3 regions of the Streptomyces sp. JLSY215 genome follow, and region 3 is predicted to be linked to each of the others. Evidence: riboswitches for the same ligand, from Rfam matches in the RefSeq annotation. Region 3 holds a riboswitch; each other region holds the start of a gene.
What was found. A riboswitch is a leader RNA that binds a small molecule or an ion and turns the genes downstream of it on or off. The one in region 3 is predicted to bind cobalamin.

Region 1 (9,628 bases), 5.8 Mb from region 3:
GCACCGAGCCCGCACGGACTCAGGGGTGAGCCGCTGTCTCCGGAGACAGCGGCTCACCCCGAACACGGCCCCGTCTCCGCTCAGCGGTGGACGAAGTCCGGCGGCCGCTTGTCGACGAAGGCGCTCATGCCCTCCTTCTGGTCCGCGGTCGCGAACACGGCGTGGAACAGGCGCCGTTCAAAACGGACTCCCTCGGCGAGAGTCGTCTCGAAGGCCCGGGAGACCGCCTCCTTCGCCATCATCGCGACGGGCAGCGACATCCCCGCGACGGTCTCGGCGACCGCGAGGGCCTCGCCGAGCAGGTCAGCCGCTGGGACGACCCGAGAGACCAGCCCGGCTCGCTCCGCCTCGGTGGCGTCCATGGTGCGGCCGGTCAGACACATCTCCATCGCCTTGGCCTTGCCCACGGCGCGCGTCAGCCGCTGGGAGCCGCCGATGCCCGGGATGACGCCCAGCTTGATCTCGGGCTGCCCGAAGACGGCGGTGTCGGCGGCCAGCAGGATGTCGCAGAGCATGGCCAGTTCGCACCCGCCGCCCAGCGCGAAGCCGGAGACCGCCGCGACCGTCGGGGTGCGCAGCTGTCCGAGCCGGTCCCAGGCGGTGAACCAGTCGCTCAGGTACATGTCGAGGTAGCCCTGCGGGGCCATCTCCTTGATGTCGGCGCCGGCCGCGAACGCCTTCGCCGAGCCGGTGAGGACGATGCAGCCGACGTCCGGATCCCGGTCCAGGACTTCGGTGGCCGCGACGACCTCCGTCATCACCTCCAGGCTGAGGGCGTTGAGCGCCTTGGGGCGGTTGAGGGTCACCAGGGCCGTGCGGCCCTTGCGTTCGACGAGGATGGTTTTGAACGTCGTGTCGTAGGGGTGGGTCATGCGGGGGTGCCGCCTTTCGCATCGCTCCTGGGTCCGGCTCCGGGCTCGCCCGCCACTTCGTCCCGCAGGGTCCGCAGGATCCCGGAGAAGTCCTCGTCAGCCCCGGTTCCCGCTGCATAGGCGGCATACAACTCCGCTGCTTTCAGGCCGAGTTCGGCACGCACTCCGCCCGCACGGACCGCATTGGCGGCCAGGCCGAGGTCCTTGGCCATCAGCGGTGCGGCGAAGCCGGGGAGGTAGTCGCGGTTGGCTGGGCTGGTGGGGACGGGGCCCGGCACGGGGCAGTTGACGGTCAGGGCCCAGCACTGGCCGGACGCGGTGGAGGCCACGTCGAAGAGCGCCTGGTGGGACAGGCCCAGGCTCTCGCCGAGGACGAATGCCTCGCTGACGGCGATCATCGAGATGCCGAGGATCATGTTGTTGCAGATCTTCGCCGCCTGTCCGGCCCCCGCGGCACCGCAGTGGACTGCCTTCTTGCCCATCGCGGACAGCAGGGGCTCGGCCTCGGCGAACTCGGCCGCGCCGCCACCCGCCATGAACGTCAGCGTCGCCGCCTCGGCTCCCACCACGCCGCCCGAGACCGGTGCGTCCAATGCCCGGTGGCCGGCAGCGGTGGCAGCCGCGTGAGCGGTGCGGGCGTCCGCGACGTCGATGGTGGAGCAGTCGATGAACAGCGTGCTCGGCCTGGCCGCTGCGAGCAGGCCCTCGTCGCGGTAGAGCGCGAGGACATGCCGGCCTGCGGGGAGCATGGTGATCACCACGTCCGCGCCGGTCGCGGCCGCCGCAGCCGACCCGGCGGCCTCGATGCCTGCCGTGGTGGCCGCCGCCAGCGAGTCCGCCGCCAGGTCGTAGCCGAGGACTCGGTGCCCGGCCTTCACGAGGTTGGCGGCCATGGGGCCACCCATGTGACCGAGCCCGATGAAGGCGATGACCTTGCTCACCACGGAACCTCCTGCGGGGAGTCGCCGGTGATCAGGGTCAGCTCCCGGTCACCGAGGGGGGCGAAGAAGCGGGCCACGTCGTCGTCCGTCACCTCGGTGAGGGTGGCGGGCGACCAGCGCGGCGCGCGGTCCTTGTCGATCACCTGCGCACGGATGCCCTCCACCAGGTCCGGTGCGGACAGCGCCGCGCACGAGACGCGGTACTCCTGTTCAAGGACTGCCTCCAGCGGTCCCAGGCCGCGCGCCGTGCGCATCGCGGCCAGCGTGACCTTCAGCGCGGTGGGCGATTGGGCGAGCACCGATTCGGCTGCCGCCTTCGCGGCCGGGGCACCGCTCCCGAGGAGCCGGTTCACGATCTCCTCGACGGAGCCGGCGGCGTAACAGTGGTCGATCCACTCCTGGTTCGCGGCCAGTTCGCCGGGCGGCGCCTCGCCTACGAATGAGGGGAGTACGTCGGTCACCGTCCTCGTGGCGAGGGCCTTGAGCAGTTCCGGCAGCCGGTCCGCCGGGACGAAGTGATCGGCGAGCCCGCACAGCAGCGCGTCCGCAGCTCCCACGGCCGTCCCGGTCAGTGCCAGATGGGTGCCCAACTCCCCCGGCGCCAGGGCCAGTAGATAGGTTCCGCCCACATCGGGCACGAAGCCGATGCCGGTCTCCGGCATGGCGATCCGGGAGCGTTCGGTGACGATGCGTACGCTGCCGTGCGCCGAGACGCCGACTCCACCGCCCATCACGATGCCGTCCATGAAGGCCACGTAGGGCTTGGGATAGCGGGCGATCCGGGAATTGAGCCGGTACTCGTCGCGCCAGAAGGCGGCCGAGGCATCGCCGCCGCCTACGCGTGCGTCCTCGTAGATCCCACGGATGTCACCGCCGGCGCACAGACCGCGCGCTCCGGCCCCGGTGATCACCACGGTCTCGACCGCCGGATCGTGTTCCCATTGGTTGAGGGCGGCAGCGATCCCGCGCACCATCTCGTGGGTGAGGGCGTTGAGGGCCCGAGGCCGGTTCAGGGTGATACGCCCCGTGCGGCCCTCGACGCTCGTCAGTACGGTGTCCTGGTGTCCGCTCATCGGACGGCCTCCGCGAGCCCGCGGGCAACGATGACGCGCATGATCTCGTTCGTCCCTTCGAGGATCTGGTGGACGCGGAGGTCCCGGACGATCTTTTCGATGCCGTACTCGCTGAGATAGCCGTAGCCACCGTGCAGCTGCAGTGCCCGGTCGGCGACGGAATAGCCGGTGTCCGTGGCGAACCGCTTGGCCATCGCGCACTGCTGCGGCGCCTGCGGATCGTCGCGGTCCAGCGCGTCGGCCGCCTGCCGCACCAGAGCGCGGGCGGCGGCCAGCTCGGTCGCCATGTCGGCGAGCCGGAACCGGAGCGCCTGCGCCTCCAGGAGAGGAGCACCGAACGCCTCACGGTCGGCGAGGTAGGACAGGCTGCGGTGCAGTGCGCTCCGCGCACCGCCGAGCGAGCAGGCGGCGATCCCGAGGCGGCCGCCGTTGAGGCCCGACATGGCGATGCGGAAGCCCTCGCCCTCGGCCCCGAGGAGGCGGTCGGCGGGGATGCGTACGTCGTCGAGGATCACCTGTCGGGTGGGCTGGGCGTTCCAGCCCATCTTCTGCTCGTTGGGGCCGAAGGACAGCCCTGGGTCGTCCCGTTCGACGACGAACGCGGAGATCCCGTCGTGGCCGGTCCGGCCGGTGCGGGCCATCACGACATAGACCTGTGAGGCGCCCGCTCCGGAGATGAACTGCTTGACGCCGTTCAGGACGTAGTGGTCGCCGTCGCGTTCGGCGCGGGTGCGCAGTGCCGCGGCGTCCGAACCGGCGCCCGGTTCGGTCAGGCAGTAGCTGCCCAGCGCCTCCATGGAGCACAGATCCGGGAGCCAGCGGGCGCGTTGGGACTCGTCGCCGTACCGGTCGATCATCCAGGCGACCATGTTGTGGATGGAGAGATAGCCGGCGATGGACGGGCAGCCGGTCGCCAGGACTTCGAAGACGAGGACCCCGTCGCCGCGGCTGAGGCCGGAGCCGCCGGATTCCTCGCGTACGTAGACACCGCCGAGGCCGAGGCCGGCGGCCTTGCGCAGGACATCGACGGGGAAGTGCTTGTCGCGGTCCCAGGCGAGGGCGTGCGGCGTGAGGTGTTCCTCGGTGAAGTCGAGGGTGACTTCGGCCAGGGCGAGCTGGTCCTTGGTGAGAGTGCTGTTCATCGGGCTCATCCCATCGTCGGGATGGTGAAGCTCGCGCCTTCCTTGACCCCGGAGGGCCAGCGCGAGGTGACGGTCTTGGTGCGGGTGTAGAAGCGGATGGCGTCGGGGCCGTGCTGGTTGAGGTCGCCGAATCCCGAACGCTTCCAGCCGCCGAAGGTGTGGTAGGCGACGGGGACCGGAATCGGTACGTTGACGCCGACCATGCCGGTGTTGACCCGGCGGGTGAAGTCGCGGGCGGTGTCGCCGTCGCGCGTGAAGATCGCCACTCCGTTGCCGTACGGGTGCTCGCTGGGCAGCCGTAGTGCCTCCTCGTAGTCGGCAGCGCGCACCACGCAGAGGACCGGGCCGAAGATCTCCTCCCGGTAGATCCGCATCGCCGGGGCGACCCGGTCGAAGAGCGAGGCACCGGCGAAGAAGCCGTTCTCATACCCGGGCAGGGTGAAGTCGCGCCCATCGACGACGAGTTCGGCGCCTTCGTTGACGCCGATGTCGACGTAGCGGCGTACGCGGTCGAGGGTGTCCCGGCTCACCAGCGGACCGAAATCGGCGTCCGGGTCGTCGGAGGCACCGATCCGTAGCGTGGCGATACGGTCCTTGAGGCGGGCGACCAACCGGTCGGCGGTGTCCTCGCCCACGGGAACGGCGACGGAGATCGCCATGCAGCGTTCGCCGGCCGATCCGTACCCGGCGCCGATCAGCGCGTCCACGGCCTGGTCGAGGTCGGCGTCCGGCATCACGATCATGTGGTTCTTGGCGCCCCCGAAGCACTGGGCGCGCTTGCCGTGCCGAGCGGCGGTGGCGTAGATGTCGGCGGCGATCGGGGTGGAGCCGACGAAACCGACCGCTTGCACACGCGGGTCCGCGAGGAGGGTGTCGACCGCCTCCTTGCCGCCGTTGACGACGTTCAGCACGCCGGGTGGCAGGCCGGCCTCAAGGAAGAGTTCCGCGAGGCGCAGCGGTACGGACGGATCGCGCTCCGACGGCTTGAGGATGAAGGCGTTCCCGCAGGCAATGGCCGGGGCCGCCTTCCACAACGGGATCATCGCGGGGAAGTTGAACGGGGTGATACCGGCGACGACACCGAGCGGACGACGCAGCGAATGGACGTCTATGCCGCTACCTGCGTTGTCGGTGAACTCCCCCTTGAGCAGATGCGGGATCCCCGCGGCGAACTCCACGACCTCCAGGCCACGCTGAAGGTCACCATGCGCGTCGGCGACGGTCTTGCCGTGTTCGGCGGAGAGCATCCGGGCCAGTGACTCCCGCTCTCCGTCGACGAGTTGGAGGAATTTCAGCAGCACCCGGGCGCGGCGCTGGGGATTCCACTCGCCCCACTCCTGCTGCGCCGACTCGGCGTCGGCGATCGCCTGCTCGGTGTCGGCCGGGCCGGCCAGCGGGACCCGGGCCTGGACCGAACCGGTGTTGGGGTCGTATACGTCGGCGAAGAGCCCCGAGGTTCCCGGGGTGTGCTTGCCGCCGATGAAATGTGTCAGTTCACGGACCATGAGAGCCTGCTCTCGTCAGGTGCGATCCGGGGATGGCACGGCGGGCCGAAGAGCGCACCCGGTGGGGTGCGTGTACGGGCAGGCCGTGGGACGCGAAGGCCGAAGAGCCGTCGCGGAGCTAGGGGTTGGCGTGGGCCACCGCTTGCTCCGCCGGATCACCTGGGTCGTGGGTACGGACCGGTGCCATGCGTGTCTGCTCCATCCTCGTGGACAACACGGAACACCCCGCGGCCGGTATCCTGACTCCCGGATCAGCGCGCACCCTCCGGCCTTCCCGACGGATTTCTCCGTCAGTGGCCTGTCCTGCTCGAAGAGCACACTTCCCGGTCACAGTGGCGGGACCGCGCCGGAATCGCACCGGCTTCCCTGCACCGCGGGCCTTGCCCACGAACATATAGTTGGACGTCCTAGTAAGTCCACCCCGCCCCGCCGCCCGACGTCAGCGGGGTCGTGCGGACCCCGCCATGGATGACCTGGCTACCTACGGGGACGCAGTGGACGAGGTCATCGGCGAGGTGGAGCTGGTGGTCGTCCGACGGCCGGCACGGTCCGCTGGTCGGGTCCGGTGTAGGCACCCAGGGGACGGATCAGAGCGTTGTGGGCGAGCTGTTCGGTGATGTGGGCGGTCCAGCCGGTGATACGGCTCATCACGAAGATCGGTGTGAAGGTGGGGATGCCGAAGCCCATGAGGTGGTACGCGAGCCCGGCCGGGTAGTCCAGGTTGGGGTGGATGCCCTTACGGGTGATCATGGCGTGTCGCAGGACGGCGTGCAGGGTGGCCAGTCGCGTGAGGTCCGGGTCGGCTGCGTGTGCGACGAGCCGCTCGGTGGCCTGCTGCATGATCGGCACGCGAGAGTCGCCGTGCTTGTAGACGCGGTGGCCGAAGCCCATGATCTTGCGCTTCGAGGCCAGAGCTTCATCGAGCCACTCCTCGGCCCGGCGCGGGTCACCGATCTCGTTGAGCATATGCATCACGGCTTCGTTGGCGCCGCCGTGCAGCGGCCCCTTGAGGGCCCCGATGGCGGCGGTGACGGCGCTGTAGAGGTCGGAGAGCGTGGAGGTGACGACGCGGGCGGTGAACGTCGAGGCGTTGAAGCTGTGTTCGGCGTACAGGATGAGCGAGATCTCGAAGCAGCGGACCACTTCGGGCTCGGGGATCCGGCCGAAGCACATGTGGAAGAAGTTCTCGGCGTAGCCGAGGGACGGGTCGGGCTGGATCGGAGCGAGGCCGCGGCGCCTGCGGTGGTCGGCGGCGACCACGGTCGGCAGCTTCGCCAGGAGGGCGAGGGACTTGGTCCGGTTCGCGGCCGGGCTGTCGTCGTCCTCGGTGGGGTCCTCGGCACCGAAGAAGCTGACGGCGGTGCGCAGGACGTCCATGGGATGGCAGCTCTCCGGCAGCCGGGCCAGAAGGTCCCCCGTGGTGCGGTCCAGGGGTCTCAACGCGCGTTCGCGGGCCCGGAATTCGCCGAGCGGTCCGGCGTCGGGGAGCTCTCCGTACCAGAGCAGGTGGGCGACTTCCTCGAAGGAGCAGCGGGCGGCGAGGTCCTGGACCGGATAGCCGCGGTAGGTCAGGGAGTTCGTCTCCTGGATGACGGTGGAGATCTCGGTGGTGTCGACGACGACACCGGCGAGGCCACGGCGGATGTCCGGTGTGGCGGGCGAGGCGGTGGTGGTCATGGGGACCTCCGGCGACGAGGGCGGGCTCCGGCTATGGGGGCGCGCCGGGTGAGTGGGCGGGTCAGGTGCCGGGCGGGAGGGTGAAGTCGAAGACGGCCGAGTCGAAGGCGGTGTAGTCCTCGTAGCCCAGGACCTCGTAGAGCCGGGAGCGGGTCTGCATGCGGGGCAGCAGGGATTCCTGGGTGCCCTCGGCGGCCAGCGTCCGCAGCCCGTCCTCGATGGCGCCGTTGGCCAGACGGAACAGGGTGACGGGATAGAGGGCGATGTTGTACCCGAGGTTCTCCAGGGCGGTGGCGGTCAGCAGCGGGCCCTTGCCGAACTCGGTCATGTTGGCGAGCAGCGGCACGTCGAGGGCCGTGCGGAACGCCTCGAACTCGGCCTCACTGGCAAGCGCTTCGGGAAATACGGCGTCCGCGCCGGCCTCGACGTACGCCTTCGCTCGGTCGATCGCGGCACCCAGGCCCTCGACGCCGCGGGCGTCGGTACGGGCCATCAGCAGGAAACCCTCGTCGCGCCGGGCGTCGGCCGCGGCACGGACCCGCTGCACCATCTCGTCGCGCGTCACGAGCGTCTTGCCGTCGAGGTGGCCGCAGCGCTTGACGCCGATCTGGTCCTCCAGGTGGAGCCCGGCGAGCCCCGCGTCCTCGAAGAGCTGCACGGTGCGGGCAGCGTTCACGGGCGCGCCGAAGCCGGTGTCGGCGTCGATGAGGACCGGCAGGTCGGTGACCCGGGTGACCTGCTGGGCCCGCGCGGCGATCTCCGTGGAAGTGGTGAGACCGATGTCCGGCAGGCACAGCTCGGCGGCGAGCACGGCGCCGGAGAGGTAGGCGGCCTTGAACCCGTGCTCCTCGATCAGTTTCGCCGAGTACGGGTTGATCGCCCCCGGCATCGGCAACAGCCGTCCCGAGGCGAGGTGTTCGCGCAGCGTTCGGCGGCGCTCGGCGGGTGTGGTGTGGGTGTGCAGCATCAGAACAGACCCTTCGGGAGCCGCGCGTCGTACGCGGCGACCGCCGCGGTGTCGACTGCCGGGAACAGGTCCGCGAGCCCCGGCGTGTCCAGCTCGGCCAGCCGGCCCGCCGCGTCCAGGAAAGCGTCCTGCGCGGCCGGCTCGACGATGCCCTCGGTGAGGGTGCGGAACTTGGCCGTATAGCCGTCACGGCCGAAGGGCCGGGCGCCGGCCGGATGGGCGTCAGCGACGGCGAGTTCGTCCTCGATGGCGGTGCCGTCATCGAGGGTGATCACGGCCCGGCCGCCGAAGGCGCGTCGCTGCGGGTCGGGGTCATGGTAGCGGCGGGTCCACGCCGGGTCCTCGACCGTGGAGATCTTCTTCCACAGCTCCACGGATTGCGGGCGCCGGGCGCGATCAGGCGCGTAGGAGCGTTCGTGGTGCCAGGTGCCGTCCTCCAGAGCGACGGCGAAGATGTACGGCACGGAGTGGTCGAGAGTCTCGCGGCTGGCGGTGGGGTCGTACTTCTGGGGGTCGTTCGCGCCGGATCCGATGACGTGGTGGGTGTGGTGGCTGGTGTGCAGCACGATGGACGCCACCCGGTCGAGCGGGCCGGTCTTCTCGCGCAGCCGCCGCGCGAGGTCGATGATCGCCTGTGCCTGGTACTCGGCGGAGTGTTCCTTGGTGTAGGTGTCGAGGATCGCCCGGTGCGTTTCGCCTGGTTCCGGCAGGGAGACGGTGTACGACGCCTGGGGACCGTCGAGCATCCAGGCGAGGAAGCCGTCCTCCCCCTCGTAGATCGGCGACGGTGCGCCTTCTCCGCGCATCGCCCGGTCCACGGCCTCGATCGCCGCCTTGCCGGCGAAGGCCGGGGCGAACGCCTTCCAGCTGGAGATCTCGCCCTTGCGGGACTGCCGGGTCGCGGTCGTGGTGTGCACCGCCTGCCCGACGGCCTGGTACACGGTCTCCGTCGGCAGTCGCAGCATCGCCCCGATTCCGCAGGCGGTGGCCGCGCTCAGGTGCGCCACATGGTCGATGCGGTGGGCGTGCAGGCAGATGCCTTTCACGAGCGCGACGTGGATCTCGTACGCGGCGATGATGCCGCGCAGCAGATCGGCCCCGGAGCGTCCGGTGTGCTGGGCGACGGCGAGCAGCGGCGGGATGTTGTCGCCGGGGTGGGAGTAGTCGGCGGCGAGGTAGGTGTCGTGGAAGTCGAGCTCACGCACCGCCGTGCCGTTGGCCCAGGCGGCCCACTCGGGCGGCACGCGCGACCCCGGCTCCGCGCCGAACACCGAGGCGCCCGGGGTGGCCGTGTGCGTCATGGCCTGGGCGCGGGCCACGGCGACCGGGCGGCGGCGCAGGGCGGCGAACGCGACCGAAGCGTTGTCGATCACCCGGTTGACCGCCATGGCCGCGGCTTCCGTGTCCGGCGCGGCGGGCTCCTGGGTTCCGGTGGCGACGGCGGCCAGCTT
Region 2 (9,628 bases), 2.4 Mb from region 3:
TCGTGATCGAAGTCAGCGAACTCACCAAGCGCTACGGCAGCAAGACTGCCGTCGACCATCTGTCCTTCACCGTCCGACCGGGCCAGGTCACCGGATTCCTCGGCCCCAACGGAGCCGGCAAGTCCACCACCCTGCGGATGATCCTCGGTCTGGACGCGCCCACCACCGGCGCCGCCACCGTCAGCGGCGTCCCCTTCCACCGCCACCCGCGCGGACTGCGGCACGTCGGCGCCCTCCTCGACGCCGGCCAGGTCCACGGCGGACGCAGCGCCGCGGCTCACCTGTCCGCCCTGGCCCGCAGCAACGGCATCGCGCGGCGCCGGGTGGACGAGGTGCTTCAGGAGGTGGGGCTGGCCGAGGTGTCGGCCCGCCGCATCGGCGGATTCTCCCTCGGCATGAAGCAGCGGCTGGGCATCGCCACCGCCCTGCTCGGCGACCCGCCCGTGCTCATGTTCGACGAGCCGATCAACGGCATGGACCCGGAGGGCGTGCGCTGGGTACGCCGGCTCTTCCGGCGCCTGGCCGCCGAGGGGCGCACGGTCTTCCTCTCCAGCCACCTGATGTCGGAGATGGAGAACACCGCCGATCAGCTGGTCGTCATCGGCCGGGGCCGCCTCATCGCCGCCGAGTCGGTACGGGACTTCGCGGCCCGCGGCACCCGTTGCAGCGTCGTGGTCGGGACACCGCAGGCCGCCGAGCTGGCAGCCGTGCTGACCGCGGCGGGCGCCTCGGTCGAGCCGGAGGGCTCGGCCGGCGCCGAGAAGCTCGCCGTGACCGGGCTCCCGGCGGACCGCATCGGAGCGCTCGCCTTCGAGAACCGGATCCAGCTGGCGGAGCTGACCACCCGCACCGCCTCGCTGGAGGCGGCCTTCATGGAACTCACCGCCGACAGCACCGAATACCTGGCAGGACAGCCCCGATGACCACACCCGTCTCCATCACCCCGACCACCTCGGCCGCGCCCGTCGGCGAGCCGCCCGTCCGCTTCCGCGATCTGCTCGCCGCTGAGTGGATCAAGATGCGGTCCCTGCGCTCCACCCCGTGGACGATCGCACTCACCCTTCTGTTCGTCATCGGCTCCACCGTCGTGGCCACGCTGGCGGACCACGCCGCAGGCTCTGGTCCCGCCGATTTCCGCGCCTTCGACGCGTACCCGGCAACCGGCTACTGGACGCTGATGCTCGTCGCCGGCGGTCTTGGTGCCCTCACCGTCGTCAGCGAGTACAACAGCGGCCTGATCCGCACCACCACCGTGGCCGTCCCGGCCCGCGGCTCGGTCGTGCTGGCCAAGGCGACCGTCACCGCGGCGCTGTGGACGACGGTGGGCACGGCCGCCTCCACCGGATCCTTCCTGGTCTCCCAGGCCATCCTGAACGGACGCCACGCCGGCGTTCCCCTCACCCACCCCGGGGCGTTCCGGGCTCTGGCGGCCTCCGCGTTGCTGGCCCCGGTCTGTGCACTGGTCGGTCTGGGCCTCGGCGTTCTGCTCCGGCACGCCGCCGCGACCATGGTCACCAGCGTCTTCACCCTGCTGATGCTGCCCCCCATGTTCTCGGAGCGCACCCGCTGGTCGGCGGACATCAAACACGCGCTGGTGTCGGCCTCCTGGAGCCGTCTGGTCCAGAACTGGGACCCGGATCCCCGATCCCTGGGCTACAGCGCCACGATCCCCGGCTCCTGGACCGTGTACGCGCTCTGGCCGCTGATCGCGGTCGCACTCGCCGTGCTCGTCGTGCGGCACCGCGACGTGTGAACGTGCCTCCGGGGCACCCTTGCGTGCCCCGGAAGCGAGGGGCTACCTCCCGCGCCCTCAAGACGTGGGGGAGCACCAGACGCCGCGGCCTTTCCGACCCTGACCCATCGGGCAGGACCTGGACGAACCCCGCACCTATCTGTGCGAGCTCTTCATCACCTGGGCGTCTTTCCTGCGGGCCGTGACCCGTGGATGTACTGGTCGGCCCAGGCGCTGATGATGTGGGCGGCGCGCTGCGCCTGTCCTCGTGCGGTCAGCAGATGGTCCGCCCCTTCGAGCGAGACGAAGCTTCGCGGATGTCGTGCCTCGCGGAAGATCTCCCCGGCGTTGTCGATGTCGACGGTGTTGTCGGTCGGCGAATGCAGGACGAGCAGCGGCAGGTCCAACTCACGGATCCGGTCGCGCAGATGAGCGCGGCGGACGTCCTCGACGAAGGCGCGCTTGAGGACCAGGGTCCGCCCGCCGACGAACCACTCGTGCGACCCGTCACTGAGAACGCGGTCCACGACCGCGTCGTACTGCCGCTCGACGTGGCTGGGGTCGGAAGGCGCCCCGATCGTGGCGACCGCGCGGACGCCGGTCGCCGCGGCGAGGACGGCGGCGCCTCCCCACGAGTGCCCCACCAGCAGGTCCGCCGGAGTCCCTCGCTCCGCCATCAGGGCTGCCGCACGGACCGTGTCCTGGACCTTGACGGTGAAGGAACCGTCTCCCCAGTCGCCGTCGGAGTCCCCGATCCCGAGGTTGTCGTAGCGCAGCATGCCGATCCCCTCGCGGGCCAGCTGCTTGCTGACGCGCGAGGCGGCCGGCGAGTCCTTGCCGAGGGTGAATCCGTGCACGAAGATTCCCCAGCCCCGGATCTCGCCGTCCGGCAGGTCGATCGCCCCGGCCAGTTCGGGGCCGACGACGCTCTGGAATCTCACTTTTTCGCTCATGTTGCATTCACCTAGGCAGGGGCTGTTCGTGGGGCAGGGGGGACGAGGGCGACATCAGCCGGCGCGACGCGCGTGCGCGCGGTGCTTGTCGCGGTCGGCGCGTCAGACGGTCGGCTTCTGTGCGGAGGTCGGCTTGGTGGTGAGCAGTGCGGTGATCTCAGCGGCGAGGTGCGGGCCGAGCTCGCCCCAGCCGTCCTTGTAACCGTATACGCCGGCCAGGGTGCGGGCCTCGTAATCGCCGTTCATGATCTCGATGTCGGTGGCCGTGATGAGGGCCGGGTGGGCGACGCCGACGGCCGCCGAGACCTTCAGCAGCTCCCTGCGGAGGGTGCGCAGGTAGACCGCGGCCCGGGTGGCCTTCGAGGCCGGGTCGAGGCCGCGGGCCAGCCACGGGTTCTGGGTGGCGATGCCGGTGGGGCACTTGTCGGTGTGGCACTTCTGCGCCTGGATGCAGCCGATCGACAGCATCGCCTCACGGGCCACGTTGATCATGTCGGCACCCAGAGCGAAGGCGACCGCGGCGTTCTCGGGCAGGCCGAGCTTGCCGGAGCCGATGAAGGTCAGGTCGTCGGTCAGCCCCAGCTCGGCGAAGGCGCCGTAGACCCGCGAGAAGCCCATCCGGAAGGGCAGCGACACCGAGTCGGAGAAGGTCAGCGGCGCCGCCCCGGTGCCGCCCTCGCCACCGTCGATGGTCACGAAGTCGACACCACGGTCACCACGCGCCATCAGCGTGGCCAGCTCCTGCCAGAACTCCATCTCTCCCACCGCGCTCTTGACCCCGACCGGCAGACCGGTCTCGGTGGCGAGCAGTTCGACGAAGTCGAGCATCGAGTCGACGTCGCTGAACGCGGTGTGCCGCGACGGGGAGGCACAGTCCTCGCCGACCGGGATGCCGCGTATCTCGGCGATCTCCGGGGTCACCTTCGCGCCCGGCAGCATCCCGCCCAGCCCTGGCTTGGCGCCCTGGGAGAGCTTGATCTCTATCGCCTTGACCGGGGCGCCGGCGACCACGTCCTTGAGCTTGTCGATGTTGAAGCTGCCGTCCTCGTTGCGGCAGCCGAAGTAGGACGTACCGATCTGAAGGACGAGGTCGCCGCCGTTGCGGTGGTACGGGGAGAGGCCGCCCTCTCCCGTGTTCTGCATCGTGCCCGCCAGCGCCGCACCTTCGTTGAGCGCCGTGATCGCCGCACCGGAGAGCGATCCGAAGCTCATCGCCGAGATGTTCACCACGCTCGCCGGCCGGAAGGCCTTGGCGCGCCCGCGCGGCCCGCCCAGCACCTTGGCCGAGGGCAGTGGGGCCTGCGGGTCGTGCACGTCGGGCAGCGCGCCGGCGAACGTGCGCTGCTTCAGGTACGCATGCCCCTGCATGTGCTCGACGTCGTTGTCGGTGCCGAACCCGAAGTAGTTGTTCTCCCCCTTGGCCGACGCGTAGATCCAGGTGCGCTGGTCACGGCTGAACGGGCGCTCCTCGTCGTTGGACGTGACGATGTACTGCCGCAGCTCCGGCCCGATCGTCTCCAACAGGTACCGGGCGTGCCCGATCACCGGGAAGTTCCGGAGCAATGCGTGCTTCTTCTGGACAAGGTCACGAGCGGCCACCAGTGCCAGTGCCGTTGCGGTGGCCGTGGCGATGCTCCGGGCGCGCATGAACGTTCCTCTCCTCGATGCTCGACTCCATCGCCATGAGATGGACGTCGTCGTGTCGTGTCGGGCGTTGGGCGGCGGACGCGACCAAGCGGGGGCCGACGTCCGTCGGAGAACGCGAAATGATATTAGAGGCCCGCGCTGATGGGCACGGGGGCAGGGTCGTCGGATGCTCACCGGGCCGCGCCGAGACGGCCGGGAGGGCGCGGCTGCGCTCCCTCCCGGCCGTCGGTGACATCAGGAGCTGGGAAGCTCGGTGCGGACGGTGCGGGCGGCAGCGACCAGATTCTCCAGCGAAGCGCGGGTCTCGGGCCAGCCGCGGGTCTTCAGGCCGCAGTCCGGGTTGACCCAGAGGCGCTCGGCCGGGATGGCCTCAAGTCCCTTGCGCAGCAGGGCGGCTGCCTCGTCGGCGCTCGGGATGCGAGGGGAGTGGATGTCGTAGACACCGGGGCCGGCCTCGCGCGGGTAGCCGTGTGCGGCCAGCTCCCGGGCAACCTGCATGTGGGAGCGGGCGGCCTCCAGGCTGATGACGTCCGCGTCGAGATCGTCGATGGCCTGGACGATGTCGCCGAACTCGGCGTAGCACATGTGGGTGTGGATCTGCGTGCGGTCCTGTACACCGCCGGTGGTGAGGCGGAACGCCTCGGTGGCCCAGGCCAGGTACCCGGCGTGGTCCGCGGCCCGCAGCGGCAGCGTCTCACGCAGGGCGGGCTCGTCGACCTGGATGACGGACGTGCCCGCCGCTTCCAGGTCACCCACCTCGTCGCGCAGGGCGAGGGCGACCTGGCGGGCGGTGTCGCCCAGCGGCTGGTCGTCGCGGACGAAGGACCAGGCGAGCATGGTGACCGGGCCGGTGAGCATGCCCTTGACCGGGCGGTCGGTGAGCGACTGGGCGTAGGAGGTCCAGCGCACCGTCATCGGCTCGGGCCGGGAGATGTCGCCGGCCAGGACCGGCGGGCGGACGTAGCGGGTGCCGTAGGACTGCACCCAGCCGTGCTGGGTGGCGAGGTAGCCGGTGAGCTGCTCGGCGAAGTACTGCACCATGTCGTTGCGTTCGGGCTCGCCGTGCACCAGGACGTCGATGCCGGCCTTCTCCTGGAAGCCGAGGACGTCGCGGATCTCGGTCTTGATGCGCTCCTCGTAGCCGGCGGTGTCGATCCGTCCGGTCCGCAGGTCGGCGCGGGCGGTCCGCAGCGCGGTGGTCTGCGGGAAGGAGCCGATGGTGGTGGTCGGCAGCAGCGGGAGCCCGAGGTGCGCGCGCTGGGCTGTCGCGCGCTCGGCGTACGGCGCGGAGCGGCGGCCGTCGGCGTCGGCGACTGCGGCGGCACGAGCGCGCACGGCCGGGTCGTGGGTGATGGCGGAGTTCGCCCGGGAGGCCAGGTCGGCGCGGTTCGCAGCGAGTTCGGCGGCGATGGTGTCGGTCCCCTGCGCCAGGCCCCGTGCCAGGGTCACCAGCTCCGCGGTCTTCTGCTTGGCGAAGGCCAGCCAGCGGACGATCTGCGGGTCGATATCGCGCTCGACGGCAGCATCGAGCGGCACGTGCAGCAGCGAGCAGGAGGCGGCCACGTCGACCCGGTCGGCCAGGCCGAGCAGGGTGCCGAGGGTGGACAGCGACTTCTCCAGATCGTTGATCCAGATGTTCCGGCCGTTGACCACGCCCGCCACCAGGCGCTTGCCCGGCAGTCCGCCGACGGCCGCCAGCGCGTCGAGGTTGGCCGCGGCCGCGTCGGTGAAGTCGAGCGCCAGACCGTCCACCGGCGCCTTGGCCAGGACGGGCAAGGCGTCGCCCAGCCGGTCGAAGTACGAGGCGACCAGGAGCTTCGGGCGGTCGCTGAGGGTGCCCAGTTCGCGGTAGGCGCGGGCGGCGGCGCCCAGTTCGACCGGGGTGCGGTCCTGGACGAGGGCGGGCTCGTCGAGCTGCACCCACTCGGCGCCTGCCGCGCGCAGGTCGGCGAGGACCTCGGCGTAGACGGGCAGCAGCCGGTCGAGGAGGGTCAGCGGCTCGAAGTCGGCGGCCACGCCGGGGGCAGGCTTCGACAGCAGGAGGTAGGTGATCGGTCCGACGAGTACCGGCCGGGCGGTGAGGCCGAGCGCGAGGGCTTCCCCGAGCTCGGCGACCTGCTTGCCGGAGTCGGCGGTGAAGACGGTGTCCGGGCCCAGCTCGGGCACCAGGTAGTGGTAGTTGGTGTCGAACCACTTGGTCATCTCCAGCGGCGCCACGTCCTGCGTACCGCGCGCCATGGCGAAGTAGCCGTCGAGGGCGTCGGCCGCGACGGCGGCGCGGTGGCGGTCCGGGACAGCACCGACCATGACGCTGGTGTCCAGTACATGGTCGTAGAACGAGAAGTCACCGGTCGGCACCTCGTGGATGCCGGCGTCGGCCAGTTGCTGCCAGTGGGAGCGGCGCAGGGCTTGCGCGGTCTCCTTCAGGGAGTCGGCGGTGGCCTTGCCCTTCCAGTAGCCCTCGATGGCCTTCTTCAGTTCCCGATGCTGTCCCTGGCGGGGGTAGCCGTACACGGTGGCCCGTGCTGCCGCGGCTGCGGGCTTCGCTGTCACGGAACTCTCCTTCGCGAGATACGTTTCCTGAAAGTCCCGGAGACGGAACGAGGCACGCGAAGGGATGACGAACCGGACGGATCCACCGTGCGTTCGCGACGCACGTGTCCGCCAGGTATGTACGCCGACCCGCCCTCGAGGTCACCGGGATATCCGTGCACGCATGGGCGTGCTCGGACAACGGGCAGGTCTTCGGACTCGCGGGCGCGCCTGCCGGAGTGTTCCGGCGGGCACCTACTGGCCGTCGCTTCCCAGATCCATGGCCCGGATCCAGTGCGTATGACGGCGGTCGTTCCCACTCACCGCTGCGGGGCAGTCCCGGATTCTCACCGGGTTCCCTCTTACGACGCGGCCCGTCTGGCGGACGGGGCGAACCTGTTGCCCGGCCAGCTTAGAGGGTGGCGGCAGGGGCGGACACCTCGGTCAGCCGTTCCGCCGCATCCTGGCCGCCCGCCCGCCCGCCAGCCAGCCCGCCTGACCGAACGGCACGGCGTACGGGGGCGGCGCGCTTCGCGGCGAGAGCCCGCCACACCTGTTCCGCTCAGGGCCTGCCGCCCGAGGTGCGCAGGGTCAGGCGGCAGGCGTGCTCCTCGCCCTCGTGCAAGAAGGTGATCCTGATGTGTATCTTGCGTGCCGCCGCTGCCAGTGCCGGCTGGACCGAGATGCTGCCGCGGGTGTGGGTACGTCCGTCGGCCCCGTAGGCGCCACCCCAGTCCAGGTAGTCGTTGCCGACGTCGTCCGTTGCCTCGAGGGCCAGCAGTACGGGAGTGCCGCCTGTCGCGTCCGGCAGGGGTGGGGTGATCGTGTAGTAGAGGGTGAAGGAATCGTCCCGCGGTTCCAGACGGTGGACGGACAGCTCGTGCGCGCCGTTGATGATCTTCGCCGAGGCGAGGGGATCGGGGGCGCGGTATGCCTTCATGGTTCCTCGTTCGGGCGGTGCGGGCGGTGCGGGCGGTGGTCAAGCGGTGATGCCGGCAACGGGGCGGGCCGGCCGGCCGGTGAAGTAGTGGACGTACTCGTGCTCCAGGCGGAAGCCGGCGGTCCAGGCGAGGAGCCGGCTGGGGCGGTTGTCGCGGGAGCAGGTCCAGCTGGGGGTGTGGCCGCGGGCCGCGATATCTCTGCACAGTGCGGTGACGCAGGCCAGGGCGAGGCGCTGACGGCGGTATTCGGGGAGGGTCAGGCAGGCGATGTCCTCGTATCTGCTGCCACGGAAGTACGTACAGGCAAGTGCGAGGATACGGTCCTTGTGGAAGGCCGCCCAGCCGTGCCCGGAGGCGGCCAGACCGGCCGAGCCGCCCCAACTCGCATGGATCCAGGCGGCATCCGGGCCGAGCGCGGCGAGCGTCGGGGCGTCCTCGGATATCAGCCGGCGCACCGTCGCACCGTGCGGCGGGCGCGGATCCGACCCGGGGACGGGGCCGCGGTGGACGTACACCATGCGTTCCCACGGCAGGAGCAGATCGAAGGCGCTGCTCAGCAGCGGCAGGAAGCGGGCGGGGGCCTGTACGTAGTGGGCGGCGAACCTGGCGAGGGAGAGCGGTGCCAGGGCGGTCGGGTCACCGCGGAAGAGCACATGGTCGGCGCAGGCCACGGCGACGGCACGGGGTTCGACGGCGCGGTCGGCCCACCAGCTCCCGGCCGCCGAGACGCGTGCATGTTCCGTCAGCGCCGCAGCGCCGGGGGGAGCGGAGGCGAACCAAGCGGCGGGGGCCGGGAGTTGATGGTTCGGAGAGAGTTCGATCACGGTGTCTCCTGGAGCGGTCGCGGGGTGGCCCATCCGGGCAACCCCGCTCGGTGGTTCAGCTCTGTCCGGCCTTGCTGCCGTGGTTGGCCTGCTTCTTGCGGCGGGCCTTCTTCTTTCGGGCCCGCTTCGACATGGCCGTAAGGGCCTTTCGCTTGGTCCGGTGGTCGCCGTGCGGTGCTTCAGGCGTGGTGGCCGACCAGTTGGCCGGCGAGTTTGCTGAGGCGCTTGACGGTGCGGTCCTCGGTGGCCGCGGGCGCGGGGTCGACGCGCTGGTCGCGGTCGTAATAGGCGCCGTTGACGATCTCGGTGGCCGGATCGCACAGCCGCACCACGTGCGTGGCGCCCTCCGCCGCCGAGGCGCCCTCGAGGGCGTAGAGGGACATCAGGTCCGTTGCGCAGATGCCGGGGTGGACGGAGACCGCCGTCACCCGCGGGTCGGCCGCGAAGACGGTGAGGGCGAGCTGCGACTGCGCGTAGGCCGCGAGCCGGGAGTAGCGGCGGGCGCGGTTCGGGTCGCTCCACTGGATGGAGGCGGTGCGGTGCAGCGAGGAGGAGACGTTGATGACGCGGCCGCCCGGCTCGGTGGTGAGGGCGGGTTCGAGGAGGCAGGTCAGCAGGTAGTGCGCGAGGAAGTTGACCTGGAAGGCGATCTCGTTTCCGTCGGCGGTGAGGGTGTGCCGTTCGGGCGCGGCGATGGCGGCGTTGTTGACCAGGACGTCCAGGTGCGGGTGCTCGGCGACGATGCGCCGTGCCATGGCCTCGACCTCTTCCAGGCTGGTGAAGTCCGCGGCGAATCCGCACAGTTGGGAGCCGTCGACGCCGGTGGTGGCGATCATCTTGTCGGTTGCGGCCTGGGATTCTTCGGCGGTGCGGCCGTGCACGAGGACGGTGGCGCCGCGCTCGGCGAGCTGCCGGGCGGTCTCGAAGCCGATGCCGGAGGTGGCGCCGGTCACCAGGACCGTACGGGAGGAAAGCGAGGAGTCGGGCATGATCCATTCC
Region 3 (9,628 bases):
GTGGTGGCCGCGCGGCTCGGGGTGCACGGCAACCCCTGGTCAACTCGGGTCTGGGCCGATGTCATCGAGCCGGCCGGGGCGGACGCCACGGGTGCATGTACCGGCGTACTCCACGCACTCCACCTGCGGCGGAACCCGCCAGCGTCACCGCCACCGCCACCCGGCCTCGGCTGAGCCGAAGCCGGGTGGCGGTCGGAAGTCTCGTCCGTCTCAGGGGCGTTTCGTGCCGGTGCGCACCGCGCCCTTGCCGCTCGCGAGCTTCCACTCGCGGTTCAACGGGCCGAGCGGAATGCTGCGCTCGAAGATCGGCGTGCCGAAGATGTCCAGATGCGCCCGGAGCGCGCCGGACAGATCGATCCCGCCGAACGCCGCCCACTTGCCGGCCGCCGAAGCCGTACCGTCCGAGGAGCCCGTGGCCGTGCCCGCCACCTCGGCACGCAGGTACGGGGCCACCGTGCCGGTGACGCCCACGGTGCCGTAGAGGCCGACACTGGCTTCGGCGCCGAGGGCGGCCTTCACCGTGCCGGCGGCGGTCGCGGTCGCCGTCACCGGCGTTCCGTTCATGCGGGCCTTGGCGATCGGCGTCCAGCCCTTGGCCCGGTTGTACGAACCGCCGACCCGGAAGCCGCCCTTGACCGCCTGCTTGACGTCGACGCTGACCTTTCCGTCCGCGTCGATCTGGAGATAGCAGGTGAGGTCGAGGTTGACCACGACCGGCACCGCACCGACCTGGATGACGGGGTCGGCATGCAGCTTGGCGAACGGTATCCGCAGCGGTTTGCCGTCCGGAGTGGACGCCGCCGCCTGCCCCTTGAACTCCCACTGCGAGGACCAGTCGCCGGCCAGGCTCAGGGACGCCGTTCCCGGCGTGCCGGAGGTGAGGGCCCTGCCGTCGTAGGAGAAGTCGACCTCGGGGGCGAGTTGGACGAAGCCCGAGGCGGAGGCGTCGATGGAGCCGGCGGAGCCCTTCACCGTGGGGAGCGCGGCGCTGACGTCGACCCGCAGACTGCCCAGCGGCAGCCGCGCGCCCTCGGGCCCGAAGTGCACCCCGCCGGTCTTCGCCCAGGAGACCTTCACCTTCGGGGCGAGCGGCTCGACCTTCACCGCGGACGGGTCCACGGGCACCTGTCCCTTCGCCGTGGAACCGCCCAGCAGGGCGCCCAGGGTGGCGGGGGCGGTCTTGACCTCGGTGCCCTTCCCGGTCCTGCCCACCACCTCGGTGACCTTGGCCAGGACGCCCTGGGGCGCACCGGGAGCGGGGGCGCTGGCGATGACGTCCCCAACGGCGATGGGCGCCACCGGCTTTGGCGTCGTCGGCCTCGGCGTCGCTTCCTTGCGCTGCGGGGGAGTGGCGTCGTTCGGACCGGAGAGGACGGCCCGTCCGCTGCGCTTGTCGAACTCGGTGACCTTCAGCGACGACTTGGCCGCGGGCCGGCCGCTCGCCGCGGGTGTCGCCACCGCGCTGGGCGCGGCGGTGCCGGCGGGTGCCGCGGCCACGGCGAGCGGCGGCTGCGGGTCAGCGTTCCGGGTGGCGGCGGCCACCGGCTCCCTGTCGTCGGCCGGCCCCGCGGCGGAGGGCCCGGAGGAACCCGCCCCACACCCGGCGACGAGCAGGGACGCGGCGGTCAGTGCCGGTAAAGCGGCATACCTGGTGGTTTTGCGCACAGTTGGTTCCTCGGGGGCGTGATGTGGGGGCGGCCGGAGGGAGTCGACACTCGGGCCGATGCGTTACTCGCTAGTAACGATCGCCAAGATCGTGCCACGGGGCATGTGTCCGCTGAGCCAATGTGCCGGTCATGGAGAGATGATCTGGATCACATCAAAGGTTGTCATCCCGGGTAACGGGCGGATGTTGGCGCTTTGGGGGCGTCTTTCCGTCATCGGATGAAAGGGGGGAGGCAGCTCTCGCGCGATCCGTCCGAGGTCGCCGTCGGGACCCGCCCGCACACCGGTAGCCCTTCCGCCCACCCGCATCCGCACCCGCATCCGCGACGCCGCCTCCATGTCCCTGCCGCGTCGCGCGTGCTCGCCGTTCGTGGTGCCGGTGCTCGCTATGGTCCGTGCATGCAAGCAGGAGATATCGCCACATGGGCGGGCGTAGCGGTCACACTGCTCATTTCGCTCTGCGCCTGGACCGACTCGCGGCGGCAGGCCCGCATCGGTCAGGAGGCCAACGAGATCAGCCATCTGCAGGCGGAGGCGGCCGAGCGGCGGGCGAGTGCGGTGGAGGACGCCCTTTCCGCGGCGCTGCGCATTCTGGGGGAGCGGGCGCCGGGGCCCTCGCCGGAGTTGCCCGAATCCTGTGGCGGGGGGCGTGGTGAGGTGCGGTGGGAGGTGCGGCGCCACGGCAGGCACCGGTTCGTACTCCGGAATGTGGGCTCGGACACCGCATTCGCGGTCCGTATCGATCCCGATGGGCTGGGGGCGGGTGCGCGCAACCTCCCGCAGGACGCCACGGTCCGGCCCGCGGAGTCCGTGCAGTTCGTGCTGGCGGCGGGCTTCGGGCGCCGGCTTCCGGGCGAGGTGCGCGTCCGGTGGTACGGGGGCGGGCGCGGGGAGGCGCAGGCGCAGGTGGTGGCGGTGCCCGTCGGGTGACCCGCGCTTCCCTAGGAGCGGCATGGCCGCGGCTCGATCGCACGGCCCGTCGGCCGCTGCCCGGCGGGGATCGCCCCGTTCCCAGTAGGGACCACCCCGTGCCCGGCAGGGGCCGCCCCGTTCCTAGTAGGGACCGCCCCGGAAGAACGCACTCCCGCGCATGCGTGGCCGGTCGCCCCGCGGATGCGCGGCATCGGAGCGGTCGCTCGGTGCCGAGCGTTCGGCGAGAGCCCGCAACCTCTCCAGGCCTTGCAGGACTTGGGGGCGATTGCCGGCCCGCTTCATCCAGACCGGAAGCCGAGGGAACATCGCATGCGTCGGCGAAGCGGTGTGCTGCCGCAGTGTGGCGCTGACGTAAGCGGTCAGCTCGTCGATGTGCTTCTCGTTGTACGCCCACAGAATCCGCCCGGAGCAGCGCGTCTGCAGCCACAGGGGCCGGCGGAAGAACGGATCCTCGGTGCCGCCCATCGCCGCGCCCGCAAGTGCGGCGCCCTGCACCTCGGCCTCCCATGCGTCGGTGGCCCCGCACGCCGCGCACACGAGACGGCGCGGCATGAACATCAGCTCACTGAAGAACCGTGGCGCATCGAGGTCGAGCCTGGGTACGACGAGGGCGCGGCCCCCGCAGCGCGGGCAGACCACCAGCATGCGGTCCGCGAACTGCACCAGCCACCGTCCCATGTCGATGTGGCGCGCCGGACCGCTCGGCTCAGGCTTCATGGCGAGCACCATGGCACACCCGCGGCGCGGCGTTCGACGGACGGTCCTTGGGCGGTCTTCCTCCGCGGGGTGGTGTGGCTTGTTCGTGGTTGTTCGTGGTTGTCCCTCTCGGGGTCGGTGTGTATGGTCGGGCAATGATTTGAACTTTCAAGTAAATCTTGATGCTGTTCGGCCCGCCCGACCTCGACACGGGAAGAGCGCTCGCTATGACGTCCCCCCTCAGTACTCTCCAGACCCCCTTGCTCGGCGCCGAGACGCGCCCGGCCCCGTCCCCGCACGGCTACGACACCGGGCTTCTCCTGCTGCGCCTCGCGCTCGGGCTGACCATGGCCGCTCATGGGGCCCAGAAGCTGTTCGGCTGGTTCGGGGGCGGCGGGCTGACGGGGACCGGGCAGTTCTTCGCGATGAGCGGCTATCCGTCGGGGACGACGATGGCCCTGGTCGCGGGGCTGAGCGAGACGCTCGGCGGGCTCGGGCTGGGGCTCGGGCTGCTCACGCCGCTCGCGGGCGCGGCGGTCGTCGGCACGATGATCAACGCGCTCGCCGTGAAGTGGGGCGGCGGCTTCTTCGCGCCCAAGGGCGTGGAGTACGAGCTGCTGTTGACCGCGGGCGCGGCCGCGCTGGCGCTGACCGGCCCGGGCCGCTATGCCGCCGACCGTCTTCTGCCCGTGCTGCGCGCGCACCGGCTCGCCCATGGGGTGGTCGCGCTGGTGCTCGCCGTGGTGGTCGCCGGGGGCGTGCTGCTGGTCCGGAAGTAGCCCAGACCGGCCTGCAGAGGGGCGGGCCTGTCCGCCGAAGCCGGGATGCGCCGCGGCAGGGATGCGCGAAAGCGGCGGTCCACAGAAGTAGCGATGCGCGGAAGCCACGATCCGCGGTGGCAGTGATGCGCAGAAGTAGCAGAAGTAGTCGGGCCGTGGCGTCCTGAGGGCGCCGCGGCGGGAGTTGGGAGAGAGTCTTGTCCGTACGCCGTCTCAATCACGCGGTGCTCTACATCCGCGATGTAGCGCGGTCCGTCGCCTTCTATACCGAAGCCCTGGGGCTGACGCTGGACGTCGAGATACCCGGGCGTGCCGCCTTCCTCAGCGCGGCCGGCTCGCTCAACGACCACGACCTGGGGCTGTTCGCGGTGGGAGCGGACGCACCGGGCCCCGAGGCCGGCCGGGCCGGGCTCTACCACCTGGCCTGGGAGGTCGGCACGCTCGGCGAACTCGCCGCGACCGAGGAGCGGCTCGCGGCCCGCGGTGCGCTGGTCGGCGCCACCGACCACCTCGTCTCCAAGTCCCTGTACGCCAAGGACCCGGACGGCAACGAGTTCGAGGTGATGTGGCGGGTCCCGCGGGAGGAGTGGCCCGGCCCCGACGAGACGAACCGGCTGCGCCCGCTCGATCTTGCGGCGGAGCTCAAGCGCTGGGGGCCCGACCTGATGACCGGCGCGGCGGCCGGCTCGGCCACCTGACGGCCGCACGCAAGCGGGGGGCGTACGGCCGCCGGTGCCCGGCCATGACCGGTCGGGCACGCCCTAGGCGTCCGACGCCGCCCGCGCCGCCCAGCGCTTTTCGACGCCGGACAGGCGCCAGTACGCCAGCGCCGCCGCCCACACCACCACGAACAGGCCGACGATGACGAAGCCGACGTTGTCGAGGTCCAGGCCCGAAATCCAGCCGGTCACCGGGTCGTTGAGGGCCAGCTTGTCGTGCAGCACGGTCACCAGCTCGATGGTGCCGATGAAGAAGGCGACGGCGATCGACAGGCCCGTGATGGTGAGGTTGTAGTAGACCTTGCGCACCGGGTTGGAGAACGCCCACTGGTAGGCGAAGTTCATGAACGTGCCGTCGAGGGTGTCGAACAGGCTCATTCCGGCGGCGAACAGCAGCGGCAGGCACAGGACGGCGTACCAGGGCAGGCCGGCCGCGGCGCCGCTGCCCGCCATCACCATCAGCGTCACCTCGGTTGCGGTGTCGAAGCCGAGCCCGAAGAGGAAGCCGAGCGGGAACATCTGGCCGGGGCGGGATACCGCGCGGGTGAAGCGTCCCAGGATGCGGTTCATGAAGCCGCGCGAGTCGAGGCGCTGCTCCAGCTCGGCCTCGTCGTACTGGCCGTCGCGCATCCCGCGGAAGACCCGCCAGATCCCGGCCAGCGCGATGAGGTTGAGGGCGGCGATGATGTAGAGGAACGTCCCCGAGACGGTGGTGCCGATGGTGCCCAGGACCTGGTGGGTGCGGGACTCGTCGTTGAGCAGCGTGCCGGCCAGCTGGGCGCCGCCCGCGACCAGCGCGGCCATCGCGACGACCACGCTGGAGTGGCCCAGGGCGAACCAGAAGCCCACCGAGACCGGGCGCTTGCCGTCGGCCATCAGCTTGCGGGTGGTGTTGTCGATCGCGGCGATGTGGTCGGCGTCGAAGGCGTGCCGCATGCCGAGCGTGTACGCCGTGACGCCGAGCCCGACGCCGAAGACCTGGCTGCCGACGGAGTAGTGGTACGGGACGACGAGCAGGAACAGCACGCCGAACGCGACGACGTGCAGGCCGGCTATGACGGCCATCAGGCCCGCGGTGCGGACGGTGTCCTGCCGGCGCCAGCGGAACGCGGCGGTAGCAGGGGTGGTCGGGGTATCGGTGGACAGGGCCATCCGGCGGTCACGCTCCAGCACCTCGTGGATCAGTTCGTGAGATGCCGTGGCCGGTCTCCTGGCTTGGGGGTACCACCCTGCTCCATGAGAGCTTGGGGGAGGGTGAACGCTTCCGGTCCCGCCTTCCCGGCCGCGGGCTGCGGTCAGTGGCGCCGTAGGCGCGGCTGCGCATACGGATGGGCCGAAAACTCCCCGATCACAGTGGCGAGGGCCGCTCCGGACTGGGACCACAAGGTCCGTCACCGGTCTTCCCGAACACCACGGCACCGCCACTCTAACCGCCGCCTCCACTCGGCGCGGACGACGGCCCTCGGGGCCGGCGGCGTCAGCGCGGCAGGGAGGAGAGGAAGACGCGCAGCTCGTGGTCGAAGAGCGTGACGTTCTCCAGGTTGACCATATGGCCCGCGCCCGGTATCCGGACCCTGCGGGCGCCCGGGACGGCGCGGGTGATCGCATCGGCGTTGGCGGCGATGTCCGAGCTGTCGAGATCTCCGTCGAACACGACCGTCGGCACCCGTATCTCCGAGAGCCGGTCGGCGGCGCCCACCTCGATCGGCATGCCGGCGCCCACACCGTCGGCGTGCGCCTCGACCGTGGCCACCGCCGAGGCGCGCATCCGCTCGCGCAACCCGGGATGCACCTGGGACGGTTGGCGGTACGGGCCGTCCACCCACATCCGCAGGAAGTGCTCGACATAGCGCTCCTGGCCGTCCGGTGCGCCGATCGCCGCCACCTGCTCCTTGATGTGCGCCAGGACGAACGGGTCGGTGAAGGGCCGACCGCTGACGCCGGGGGCGGCGAGCGCCAGGGCGGCGACCCGCTCCGGATGGGCGATGGCGGTGTCGAGGGCGACCCGGGAGCCGTGCGAGAGACCGACGAGGATGGCACGGGGGACGTCGAGGGCGTCGAGCAGGGCGCACAGATCGTCGTGGTTGGCCCAGTCCCCGGTCACGGTGGAGGACAGGCCGTGGCCGCGGGAGTCATAACGGATGACGCGGTGGCCGGAGCCCACCAGCCAGGAGAACTGCTCGTCCCACATGCGCTGGTCGAGCATGCCGCCGTGCAGCAGTACCAGTGCCGGGCCCTCGCCTGCCGTTTCGTAGAACAGCTCGCCGCCCTTGATCGGCACGGTGCCGTTGTCGAGCTCGGACCATGCGGCGAACGGGTGGGTCATTCTCTCTGCACTCCCTTGGGTGAGCATGTGGTGGCGCGGTGGTGTGGTGGCGTGGAGTCCTCGGGCCGTTGAGCCTTTGGGCCCTGGGGCTCGGCGGCTAGGGGTGGTCTTCGGGCCGGTTGTCCTGGGTGTCCGCACTCTCCGGGGTACTGCGTGGGCCGTTCGCGAGGCGCCGGAACTCCTCGCCGAGGCGGTCGAGCACATGAAGCGTCGTGCTGACGTCGCCGGCCGAGAGGTCGGCCAGTCCGCGGCGCAGCTCGGCGGCCTCGAACTCCTGGATTCCGCGCATCACCTCGCCGCCCTCGGGGGTGAGCTCGATCAGCGACGAACGGCGGTGCGCGGGGTTGGGGGCCGTCACCACCAGGCCCAGCTCCGCCGCGTGGTTCACCCAGCGCTGCACCGGCTGCCGGTCGAGCCCCATCGTGCGGGCCAACTGCGGCACGGTCCGGGGGCCTTCGCTGCGCAGCGCGTCGAGGAGAGCGTGCTCACCGGCGGTCATGCCCGTGCCTTCCAGCTCCCGCTCCACCGCGCGCACGATCGTGCGGTGCAGGGGCCACAGGCGTCGTATGACGTCGTACAGCAGCTCTTCGGCGGTGGCCGGCCGGTCGCCGCCACCATCCCGCTGAACATCCCTCTCAACGACACTCATGATGTCATGATGACATCGAAGATGTCGTTTGGGAAGGGGCTTGGCGCGGAAGGATCCAGGCGAGGTGTCCGGTGGATTCAGCCTGGGAGGGACGGAAGATGACGGTGCGTCTGCTGCGCGCGGTGGGGGCGGCGACCGCGGTGTACGGGGTCGCGGTGGCGGCGCTGCCCGATCTGCTGGCCCGTCCCTCGGGGCTGGTCAACGACGACGGACGGAGCGAGCGGGCCACCCGGACCTCGCTGCGGCCGCTCGGCTGGCGTGATGCGGCGAGCGGGCTCGCGATGGCGCTGGCTCCCGAGGGGCCGGCGCTGCGCACGGCGGCGTATCTGCGCATCGCGGCGGATTTCGGGGACGCCGCGCTGCTCGCCGCGACCCTGCCGGGGCGCGAGCGGAAGGCGAAAGCGGTGGCCGTGTCGGTGGGGTGGGGTGCGCTGTCCGTCGTGGGTTTGCTGGGGGCGATGCCTAGTCGGCGTCGGGGAGGGGGGCTTCTTCGGGGGTGAAGGTGACGATGAGGTCGGCGCGGTCCCGGGTCGCCGCCACGGTGCGGGCATTGGCTTCGTCCGAGGTGCGGACGAAGCGTTCGGCGTCGGCGCGCGGGCGGCCGAAGCGTTCATGGCGGTCGACCAGGCGGCGGATGCGTTCCGGCGTGTCCAGGTCGACGTACCAGACCTCGTCGAGGAGGGCGCGGATACGGGACCAGGGTGCGGAGTCGAGAAGGAGGTAATTGCCCTCGGTGACGACAAGGGGGATATGGGGCGCCACGGGGATGCTCCCGGCGACCGGCTCCTCGATGCGGCGGTCGAAGGCCGGGGCGTAGACGGCGGTGTCGGGTTCCGGGGAGCGCAGCCGGGTCAGCAGCGCCGCGTACCCGGCGGGATCGAAGGTGTCGGGTGCGCCCTTGCGGTCGGTGCGGCCCAGGCGGTGCAGCTCCGCCTCGGCGAGATGGAAGCCGTCCATCGGGACGAGTACCGCCTGCCCCGCCAGCTCCGCCACCACGTGGGCGGCGAGGGTGGACTTGCCGGCGCCCGGCGGCCCCGTGATGCCGAGCAGGCTGCGCCGGCCGGGACGGGCGCCCGCGGCGAGCCGGCGGGCGCGGGGCAGGAGGTGCTGGGGATCCATGATGGGTCCATCGTGCCCGATGGGCGGCTCGTCGCAGGGCCGCGCGTCAGTCCTGGTACTCCATCCCGTACTTGGCGCCGATCTCATTGAGGCGGCCGAGGTCGGGGTGCCCGTCCTTCATGACCACCGGGCCCGCCTCGAACATGTCCTCCACGAACGCCTCCCAGCCGCCGGGTGAGGAGATCTGCAGGCAACGGGCGGGCGGCTGGGAGGCGTTGCGCAGGGCGTGCGGCACGCCGTGCGGCAGCAGGGTGCACATGCCGGGAGTCAGCCGGTGGGTCGCGCCCTCGATGTCGACCTCCATCTCGCCCTCGAGGATGTAGAGGAACTCGTCCGCGTGGTGATGGACGTGCGGCGGGATGTCGATGTCGAGCTGGGTCTCCAGGACGGAGAGCCGGCCCTCGGTCTCGTCCGCGCGGGCCTTGACGGCGAAGCCCGGCGGGAGGGGCACGCGCCCCGGTCGCCGTTCCCCGGCCGGCAGCACGAAAAAGCGCTCGGCGGGCCGCCTGGGTTCGTCTGTCTCGTTGCGCATGGTGATCGCTGATCCTCTCCGGAGGCGGAAGGGGCGTACGGGTACGGGCGGGGCAGAGACTGAAAGAGGAATCGGAATCCGATTCCATTTATGGAGCGTAGCAGTAGCATCGGCCCTGTGACAGCTTCCTCGCCCTCCTCCGCGCCGCAGCGCCGGCCGCGTGCCGACGCCGAGCGCAACCGCACCCGTGTGCTCGACGCCGCGCGCGAG

Region 1: linked by a shared signal. The riboswitch ahead of AC5677_RS37500 (CoA-acylating methylmalonate-semialdehyde dehydrogenase) and the one ahead of nicT (Nickel transporter NicT) in region 3 are both predicted to bind cobalamin.
Region 2: linked by a shared signal. The riboswitch ahead of metE (5-methyltetrahydropteroyltriglutamate--homocysteine S-methyltransferase) and the one ahead of nicT (Nickel transporter NicT) in region 3 are both predicted to bind cobalamin.

What each region holds. Positions count from the first base shown of each region.
Region 1 is NZ_CM185022.1:8,520,918-8,530,545, reverse strand. Features, by position in the region: gene AC5677_RS37520 (enoyl-CoA hydratase) at 81-872, opposite strand; gene mmsB (3-hydroxyisobutyrate dehydrogenase) at 869-1,813, opposite strand; gene AC5677_RS37510 (enoyl-CoA hydratase/isomerase family protein) at 1,810-2,886, opposite strand; gene AC5677_RS37505 (acyl-CoA dehydrogenase family protein) at 2,883-4,028, opposite strand; gene AC5677_RS37500 (CoA-acylating methylmalonate-semialdehyde dehydrogenase) at 4,034-5,533, opposite strand; cobalamin riboswitch at 5,746-5,924, opposite strand; gene AC5677_RS37495 (bifunctional 2-methylcitrate synthase/citrate synthase) at 6,038-7,210, opposite strand; gene prpB (methylisocitrate lyase) at 7,272-8,177, opposite strand; gene AC5677_RS37485 (MmgE/PrpD family protein) at 8,177-9,628, opposite strand, start outside.
Region 2 is NZ_CM185022.1:307,899-317,526, reverse strand. Features, by position in the region: gene AC5677_RS01590 (ATP-binding cassette domain-containing protein) at 3-923, shown strand; gene AC5677_RS01585 (ABC transporter permease) at 920-1,753, shown strand; gene AC5677_RS01580 (alpha/beta hydrolase family protein) at 1,909-2,685, opposite strand; gene AC5677_RS01575 (FMN-binding glutamate synthase family protein) at 2,788-4,332, opposite strand; gene metE (5-methyltetrahydropteroyltriglutamate--homocysteine S-methyltransferase) at 4,567-6,885, opposite strand; cobalamin riboswitch at 7,052-7,279, opposite strand; gene AC5677_RS01565 (hypothetical protein) at 7,427-7,804, opposite strand; gene AC5677_RS01560 (GNAT family N-acetyltransferase) at 7,844-8,629, opposite strand; gene AC5677_RS01555 (50S ribosomal protein bL37) at 8,685-8,762, opposite strand; gene AC5677_RS01550 (SDR family NAD(P)-dependent oxidoreductase) at 8,809-9,618, opposite strand.
Region 3 is NZ_CM185022.1:2,688,407-2,698,034, reverse strand. Features, by position in the region: gene AC5677_RS12075 (hypothetical protein) at 1-174, shown strand, start outside; gene AC5677_RS12070 (hypothetical protein) at 211-1,665, opposite strand; gene AC5677_RS12065 (hypothetical protein) at 2,065-2,595, shown strand; gene AC5677_RS12060 (hypothetical protein) at 2,719-3,315, opposite strand; gene AC5677_RS12055 (DoxX family membrane protein) at 3,522-4,073, shown strand; gene AC5677_RS12050 (VOC family protein) at 4,271-4,771, shown strand; gene nicT (Nickel transporter NicT) at 4,835-5,944, opposite strand; cobalamin riboswitch at 5,976-6,222, opposite strand; gene AC5677_RS12040 (alpha/beta fold hydrolase) at 6,270-7,118, opposite strand; gene AC5677_RS12035 (MarR family winged helix-turn-helix transcriptional regulator) at 7,216-7,767, opposite strand; gene AC5677_RS12030 (hypothetical protein) at 7,866-8,267, shown strand; gene AC5677_RS12025 (nucleoside/nucleotide kinase family protein) at 8,230-8,886, opposite strand; gene AC5677_RS12020 (cupin domain-containing protein) at 8,933-9,418, opposite strand; gene AC5677_RS12015 (TetR/AcrR family transcriptional regulator) at 9,536-9,628, shown strand, end outside.